Regions from separate parts of the Shewanella rhizosphaerae genome, predicted to be linked through region 2. Evidence: predicted binding sites of a transcription regulator. Region 2 holds the regulator's gene; the other holds the start of a gene.
What was found. The regulator sigma-54, encoded in region 2, starts transcription at its own class of promoters, with help from an activator protein. The targets are predictions, from matches to a motif close to GTTGGCACGNNNNTNGNNT.
Positions count from the first base shown of each region.

Region 1: a site for sigma-54 is predicted at 2,406-2,424, ahead of pdsR (proteobacterial dedicated sortase system response regulator). Genes of this name have one in related genera too.

Region 1 covers NZ_CP080420.1:2,035,592-2,039,994, reverse strand. The annotation lists gene K0I63_RS09180 (marine proteobacterial sortase target protein) at 1-1,488, opposite strand, end outside; gene pdsO (sortase-associated OmpA-like protein PdsO) at 1,528-2,283, opposite strand; gene pdsR (proteobacterial dedicated sortase system response regulator) at 2,503-3,195, shown strand; gene pdsS (proteobacterial dedicated sortase system histidine kinase) at 3,198-4,403, shown strand, end outside.
Region 2 covers NZ_CP080420.1:3,947,545-3,951,947, reverse strand. The annotation lists gene rapZ (RNase adapter RapZ) at 1-506, opposite strand, end outside; gene ptsN (PTS IIA-like nitrogen regulatory protein PtsN) at 503-946, opposite strand; gene hpf (ribosome hibernation promoting factor) at 949-1,236, opposite strand; gene K0I63_RS17095 (RNA polymerase factor sigma-54) at 1,267-2,754, opposite strand; gene lptB (LPS export ABC transporter ATP-binding protein) at 2,889-3,620, opposite strand; gene lptA (lipopolysaccharide transport periplasmic protein LptA) at 3,617-4,162, opposite strand; gene lptC (LPS export ABC transporter periplasmic protein LptC) at 4,149-4,403, opposite strand, start outside.

The sequences.
Region 1 (4,403 bases), 1.9 Mb from region 2:
AGATTCTGGCTGACTCAAGGCCCGCAGCAGCGCCGGGGCCATCTCTGTGCCGCCATCGGCCTCCAGGCTCTGCACGAACAGGTTTGCTTTGCCCAAATTGGCCGCAGTGGCTGACAAGGCCACCGGCGACAGGCTGCGCACGCTGCTGTCAAATGCGATCACATTGAAGGTATCTTGGCTGCCAAGGCCGGCTAAGGCGTTTAAGATGGCCGACTTGGCCTGGGCGATAGAGTCCCCCGTCATTGAGCCAGAGGTGTCGATCACCAGGGTCAGCTCTCTTGGCAGGCGCACCCTCGCCTTATCCTGGGGCGGCATCAGCATCACCAGGGCATAACTGTCTTTCGCCTCTTTATCACTCGCTTGCACCTCGGCTGCGTGATTCGCTTTTGCTTCGATCACCACCTGATCATTGTGAGCCTGTGAAGATGCAAGAGATTCTTCATTCTTGAATTCATGGTTCTTGAATTCATGAGTCTTGCCTAATTGCGCAAACATCACGGCGCTTGGCTGCTCGGCGAGCAGCGGCCGCCACTTAAGCAGAAAGTCGCGATCGGGTCGCAGGTTGGCTGTGAGATTAAGCCCTATCTTAGTGCCGCCAAGCTGGGTCTGACGCATCTGATGATAGGGGGTCTCCAGTCGGCTGATGGCCATACCGGCGTCCAGTACCACATCCAGATAGAGCTTCTGCTCATCGCTCTGTGCGCCCTCATTCAGGGCGTTAAGTCCTTGTATATCGTTAACTGACACTTGTTCTAAGTCTGGAGCCTGCCCCTTGGGAAAGTATCTCGGGGTGATTGCCGTAGGAAAACGCAGACTGAACTCGCCATCTTGATAACGCACCTGCTGCTGATAGGCGATCTCCACCACCAGTTCCTCGCCCGGGCCCAGATTCGCCACCTCTGAGGTGAAGATGTTGGGTCTTTGCTGACTCACCAGGCTGGCCTTCTTGCCGCTGGCCTTGGCCTGTTCGAAGGTTTGCCTCGCCACTGCCTTGGGCTGGATCTCACCGATTATCACTCGCTGACCGATATGCAGCTTGAGGTTGTCGACCGCGGCATCGTGAGGCAGCGGAAATTGATAGCGACCATTGAGCCAATGCTCGCTGTCGTTCACAAACACCTGCTTTACCGACACCCGGTTGATCCAACCAGAGATATTCATCTGCACCTGGGTATCCACGGCAAGCGCCGTAGCGGGCAACTTGCTCGTTAGCTGAACGCCATCTAAGCGATACTCGAGCATACCCTGGCCTAAAATGGGCTCATCGGCGGCGGGCAGATCGAAATGGTGCAGTTGCTCTCCATATTTGGCAGCCGTCACATTGACACCGGCCGGTTGACCCATGCGCCCGAAGGCGGGCGTCGTCGAGCCAATCGCGCTGACGCTGAACACCAAGGCGGCGATCACCAGACGCTGGCGAGAAAAAAGCGCCCCCCTCGGGGGGCAAAGGTCGGTCTGGTTCATCCTGATACGCGGGCGTGGCAACATCTTACTTCTCCTTTTACGCGTTGCTTCATGGTGCGGGATCTAGTTAGATGCCAGGGCGGTATCGCCAGGCAGCAACTTGATGGTGACGCGGCGATCGAAGAAGTCATTTTCGAAGCTCTGTTCATCCTTCACCGGCGCGCTGGCGCCATAGGCCTTGGCATCCAGACGGGCCTCATCTACGCCTCTGGATACCAGGTAGCTTCTCACCTCGGCCACGCGCTGCTCTGACAGGGCCTGGTTGTAGCTGCTGTCGCCGCGGCGATCGGCGTAACCGGTGAGATCTAACTTAAGCTGCGGCGAGATCGCCATGGCATCGGCCACCTCGTTGAGCTGACTCTGAAAGTGCGGCTCGACGGTCGATGAGCCCGTCTTAAACTGGACGTTGAGCCCCAGGGCCAGCTCTTCCAAACGGGTGCCCTGATGCTGTCTAAGCTGTGCCAGTTCCACCTTGGCCTCTTGATACTCCTGCTGCACCGTCAGCAGCGCCTCATTTTGCTGCTTGAGCGCCATCATCCGGCTCTCCTGTTCGGCTAACGTGGCCTGCTGCTGTTTGATCTCGCTGTCGTTGGCCACCGTCTGGCCTATCATGCCGCCGGTGAAGGCGCCGATAATCGCCCCCACAGGGCCAGCAACCACTGCGCCCAGCACTATGCCTGAACCCACACCGATAAGTGTCTCTTCATCGGCCGAGCTATTGTTTGTACTTTGAGTCGCTTGAGTTGCGGGGGCAGCGAAAGCCATTGAGCTGCCAAATAACGAAACACTGATTAATGCGGCAATGATCTGCTTCTTCATGGGAAAATCCTCAAGTTGACATGGATTGGTGAATAAGAACCCTGTGGTTCCTGTCGATGAGGTCATTAAACCTGAGTGAAATGGCAAGTCCGGGGTGCAAAAATGACGATGCGCAGACCAAATGTGGCAAGAAAATGGCTTTTACCCCGGGCCACTTTTCTCCCGGGTATTTTGCTGTATAGTCACACTCCAGAAACCCTAAGCTGTAATGGATGGATCATGAAGCGTATTGCAATAGTGGAAGATGAGGCGGCTATCCGCGAAAACTACAAAGAGGTGCTGCAACAGCAAGGCTACTTTGTGCAGGCATACGCCAACCGCCCCAGCGCCATGGAGGCCTTCAACACGCGTCTGCCCGATTTAGCAATCATCGACATAGGCCTGGAAGATGAGATAGATGGTGGCTTTACCCTGTGCCAGTCACTCAGAGCCATGTCGAACACCCTGCCTATCATCTTTCTGACCGCCAGAGACAGTGACTTCGACACCGTCTGCGGCCTGAGACTGGGCGCCGACGACTATCTGAGCAAAGATGTCAGCTTCCCCCACCTGATCGCCCGCCTCGCGGCGCTATTTCGACGCTCGGACATCCAAAATGGTGCCAACCCACAAGATGGCATGATCGAGCACGGTAACCTGACCATAGATGTCAACCGCATCCAGGTCTACTGGAAGCAGCAGCCTATCGAGCTGACGGTGACCGAATTTTGGATGGTGCACGCCTTGGCCAAACGCCCAGGCCATGTACGTAGCCGTCAGGCGCTGATGCAGGACGCCAAGATCTATGTGGATGACAGCACCATCACCTCCCACGTGAAGCGGATCCGTAAGAAATTTATCAGCCAAGACCCAGAATTCGATTGCATCGATACCGTCTACGGCATGGGCTACCGCTGGGATACCCAAGACTAAGCATGTTTAATCTGCCCATCGGCCTGCGTACTAAGGTCGCAGTACTCTCTCTGTTCCTGCTCTGCCTGCCTTGGCTGGGCTATCAATATGTGTGGGAGATGGAAAAATACCTGCGCCACGGCCAGGAAAAGACTCTTGAAGGCACCACCCAGGCGTTAGCCACCGCCCTGCATGAACGCCCCAAGCTGTTCGACAAGCAGGCGAGCTTCTTGTCACAGGTAAAAAAGGGGCGGGATCTTTACGCCTATCCCTTAACCGGCCCTATCCATCTGGATGGCAAGCTGGGCGAATGGGCCTCTAACCGCCACCGCGCGGTGACCTACGGCGCCGATCACCAGCTGTTTAAGGCCGATGACGGCAAGCCCCTCAACGTCAGTTTCACCCATATGGTGGGCAAGTATGCCGGCTACCTCTATGGCTATTTCGAGGTGACAGATCCTAAGGTGATCTACCGCGGCACCAACAGCCTGCGCATCGACAACAACGATCATCTGGCCATCGCCACCCTGGCGCCCGACGGCCAGTTTCGCCGTTACATCGTCGCCACCATACGTGACGGCTGGATCAGCGCCTTCGAGCTGCCCGCCGATCCCCGCAAGTCACAACCCGTTACTCCAGAGGTACGCATTCAGGGCAAGTGGCTGAAGACAGATAAAGGCTACAACATTGAGCTGAGGATGCCGCTTGAGATGGTGGGCAGCAAGCTGGGCTTTGCCATCGTCGATGTTAACGACAGAAAGACGCGTAACGTCGAGGCGATCGTCGGCACCTCGGCCACGGATGATGTTACCAAGCTGGGGACTGTTTTGGTGCCTTCGCCAGAGATCGAAAGCATCATCAAGGGGATGAGTCACAACAGCTCACGGATCTGGGTGGTGGATCGCCACGGCCGGGTACTGGCAAAATCCGGCGATATCTACAGCAGCACCAATGTGTGGGCGCAGACGGCAACCGAGCAGACACCCGACACCTTCTGGGGCCGCTTCAAGCAGCAGTTCCTGCACCCGCTCTACTATCGCATTCTGACCACGCCGCCTAAGCATTTCGTCGACTCGCTCAAAGACTCTACCGTGCTGGAGGGTAGCCATATCCGTAAGGCCCTGGCAGGTCAGTTTGGCTCTACCTGGCGCCTCAGCCCAGATGGCAAGGCGGTGATCCTCGCCGCCGCCAGCCCCATCTGGATAGACGAAACCGTGATGGGCGTAGTG
Region 2 (4,403 bases):
AAGCCGAAGGACTCGAAGTTGATCACTAGCTCCTTGTCGACCGTGCCCAGCAGGATCTCGCGCACCTTGTCGCTCAACTCATAGATGTTGAGGTTAGAGGTGTCGATATAGTGATCCACGAGTTTGGCTATGGGGTCGAGCAGCTTGCCCTCGAGCTGAATAGCCTCCTTGAGGGAGACCTTAGAGCGTGACAGCGGATGTAGTCTGCGGGTCTCGCTATAGCGCTTGAGCAGCACATTGTCGCTGGAGTTCAGGAAGAAGCTTAAGATTTCGGTATCTTTGGGGAGCTTGGCCAGCTGCTTTTCCAGCTGGATCTCTTCGCTGGGCATGTTGCGCACATCGACGCTGATGGCCACGAGATCGCTGCGTCCCTTGAGCTGCTCAAGCAGGGACTCCATCATCTGCAAGGGCAGATTGTCGACACAGTAGTAGCCTAGATCTTCTAGGACCCTGAGTGCGACGGATTTTCCCGATCCTGAGCGTCCGGATACCAAAACCAATTTCATTGGGTGATCACCTGATAGAGTTCGGATTCATCTTGGGTCTTTCTTAGCTGCTTCATGATCGCCTTATCATTGAGCTTCTCGGCCATAGCGGCCAGGGTGCTAAGATGTTGCTCGCATTGATCTGCGGGCACCAATAACGCAAAAAGGATATCGACGGGCTGATTGTCAATGGCATCGAATGCGATTGGTTCAGCACATTTCACCAGTACGGCCACGGGTTGATCTATGTTAGTCAGCCGTCCGTGAGGAATCGCGATACCATTGCCTATACCTGTGCTGCCCATTTTCTCTCGAGCCAGAAGGCTTTCAAATATTTCTTGAGAGGAGAGGGTGGGGTACTGGACAGCGGCTAAGTCGCTGATAAGCTCCAGTACCTTTTTCTTACTGCCCGGAGTGGCGCAGGTGGTGCACTCCGGCCGCAGGATGGTACTCAGTTCCATCGTTAATGTTTAGTAAGCTTCTCTTTGTGTTTAATGACCTGACGATCGAGTTTGTCAATCAGGGAGTCTATCGCGGCATACATGTCCGCATGTTCGGATGTTGCGAACACTTCTCCGCCACGGAGATGTAACTTTGCCTCAACCTTCTGTTGCAACTTTTCGACATTTAATACAACGTGCACATTATTGATCTGATCGAAATGACGTTCAAGCTTTGTGAATTTCTCTTCGATGTAGCTTCGTAGAGATTGGGTGATCTCGATATGGTGCCCAGTCAGGTTTATTTGCATAAAGATAGTCCTCCAGTTTCCAGGTTTGTTTTATAAGCTCTTGCGCTGATTTGAGGGAGGTATAAGCATTGCCTCGCGATACTTGGCAATGGTGCGTCTAGCCACCTTAATCCCCTGTTCGGCCAAGAGTTGAGCCATCTTGCTGTCGCTCAATGGCTTTTTCTGGTTTTCCGCAGCAACCAGCTTCTTAATGAAGGCACGTATTGCTGTTGAAGAGCACTCTCCGCCATCGTCGGTACCGACGTGACTGGAGAAGAAGTATTTAAGCTCGAAGATCCCTCTCGGGGTATGCATATATTTTTGCGTGGTCACACGTGAGATGGTGGATTCATGCATCTCCACCGCCTCGGCGATGTCGTTCAGTACCATGGGCTTCATCGCCTCTTCGCCAAATTCGAAGAAACCTTGCTGGAAGTCGACGATACAGTTGGTCACCTTGAGCAGGGTCTCGTTGCGACTCTCAAGGCTCTTGAGGAACCATTTAGCTTCCTGCAGGTGGCCGCGAATAAACTGGCCATCCGCCTGACTCTTAGTGCTGCGGGCCATGGCGGCATACTGCTGGTTGACGTTGATCTTGGGCATGCTGTCAGGGTTGAGCTCGACTACCCAGCGTCCCTTCTTCTTGGTGACGGTCACATCCGGGATCACGTATTCATCGCGGCTGGCGGTGATGGCGAGACCGGGACGGGGATTCAGGGTCTGAATAAGGGCGATGGCATCCCTCAGCTCATTTTCCTTGAGCTTGGTTTTGCGCATCAGCAGACGGAAGTCGCGTCCGGCGATGAGATCCAGGTGCTCCTTGATCAGCATGCGGGCGTTGGCGATGTGCGGGGTATCGTCGCTGTATTGGGCTAGCTGAATGGTCAGACATTCGCTGAGATCACGGGCCGCCACGCCAATAGGGTCGAAGTGTTGTACTCGCTTGAGTACCGCCTCGACCTCGTCGAGTTCGATCTCAGGGTCGCCCATGGCCTCGAGAATATCTTCACAGGTCTGGGTCAGGTAACCGCGCTCGTCGATGGCATCGATGATGGCGGTGGCGATGGCCAGATCGTTATCGGAAAAAGGGGTCAGGTTCTTCTGCCATTCCAGGTGTTCGTAAAGACCTTCGCTGGTCTCGCCCTGAAAAGGCATGTCGTCGTCGCGCATGGCGCCCGAGCTTGAGTTTGGCGAGGCGGTGTAGACCTCATCCCAGGTGGTATCCACCGGCAGCTCGTCTGGCATAGAGTCTTGAGTCAGGGCATCAGAGGTCTCGACCCCTGAGTTATCCTGGCTCGAATCCAGCTCTATCTTGTCGTCGTACTTGTTGTCGAAGCTGTCGCCGACGCTATCGTCTTGCAGCTCGATGCTGGCGCTCTCCTGCTCTTCATCCAACTCCAGTAGCGGGTTGGATTCTAATGCCTGCTGGATCTCCTGCTGCAACTCTAATGACGACAACTGCAACAGACGTATGGCCTGTTGTAGCTGGGGCGTCATGGTGAGATGCTGACCCATTTTGAGCTGAAGTGACGCTTTCATCGTACTGCTATTCCCTTGTTTCTAATTATAAAATGAGAAAGCTCTGGCTATATGTGCCGGACAAATATATCGGATAGTGCCTAAGGCCACAATTAACGCGTGGTTTTTCCTCTGTGGCCCCATTATAAGATTAACTATAGCTTGAATTGTTCACCTAAGTACACTGCTCGTACTTGCTGGTTGTCTAAGATTTCGGCGGGTGTGCCCTCGGCGATCAGATTACCATGGCTGACGATATAGGCTTTCTCGCAGACGTCTAATGTTTCGCGCACGTTGTGGTCGGTGATCAACACCCCCAGGCCGCGATTCTTGAGCTGTTCGATGATCTTCTTGATGTCGATAACCGAGATGGGATCGACCCCGGCGAACGGCTCGTCGAGAAGTATAAACTTAGGGTTGGCAGCAAGCGCCCTGGCGATCTCCACCCGGCGACGTTCACCGCCCGAGAGCGCCATGCCGTGGCTGTCACGGATATGGGTGATGTGAAACTCTTCCAGCAGGTGTTCCAGCTCCTCTTCGCGGCCATCGTTATTAAGATCGCTGCGGGTCTGGAGCACGGCCATGATGTTGTCTCGCACCGAGAGCTTACGGAAGATGCTGGCTTCCTGGGGCAGGTAGCCTATGCCTTTGCGGGCGCGCAGGTGCATGGGGTCTAGCGTCAGGTCGTCATCGTCGATAAAGATGCGGCCCTTGTCGCTCTGTACCAGGCCGACGACCATGTAAAAGGTGGTGGTCTTGCCGGCGCCGTTTGGCCCCAGCAGGCCGACGATCTGCCCGGTCTTGACCGTGAGGCTCACGTCTTGGACAACGGCACGACTCTTATAGCTCTTGGCGAGGTTCTCCGCCTTCAAGATCAGGTCTGTCATTGTTTTTCCTGTTCTGGTTTCTTCTCGGGCTTCTGCTCTGGCTGGATCTGTTCCTGATAGTTTTCAGGCTGAATGATGGTGATCACTCTGTCTTTGCCTGTGCTCTCGGCGATCAGCTGTTGCTGCTCTATGTTGTAGCGGATCTGCGAACCCGTGACCTGGCTGCCTTCCTGTTCCAGGGTGGCGTCGCCGATCAGTGTCAGGGTGCGGCTGGAAAGCTCGTAACGTATCTCCTTGGCGCTGGCCGAGGCGGGACGGCCATCTTCCATCACCTGAGAGTAAGTGGCCGGGTTGCCGGTGGCGATCAGTATCTTGCCGCTGTTCTTCTCTTTGCTGAAGGCGCGTAGTTCACTGGCCAATATCTTGATTGAGCCTTGGGTGACCTCGACCGGACCGTGGAAGATGATCTGGTTGTTCTTAATGTCGGCTTCCTGGCTGGCGGCAGAGATCTTAACCTCTTGCAGCAGGTCGTTTACCTTGGCATGGGCGCCAATACTGACCAGGGGCAGCAGGCCTGCAAGAATAAGGCTATTTAGTTTCATATGTTCCTTCTACCTGACTCGTCAGTTTTATATTTTGGGCGTTGAGATCGGCATATAGGCCTTCCCCCGTGATGAGGAAATCACGCCCTGTGATCCGAATGCTTCTGTCGGATGTCATAATCATAGTATTGAGATCCAGCTCCAGATAGGTGGTCTCTATGGTCTGAATCGGTTCCTCTGGGCTAATGGCATCAATGATAACATTATTTTCCAGGGTGACCCGTCCGCTATTTTTGTCCAA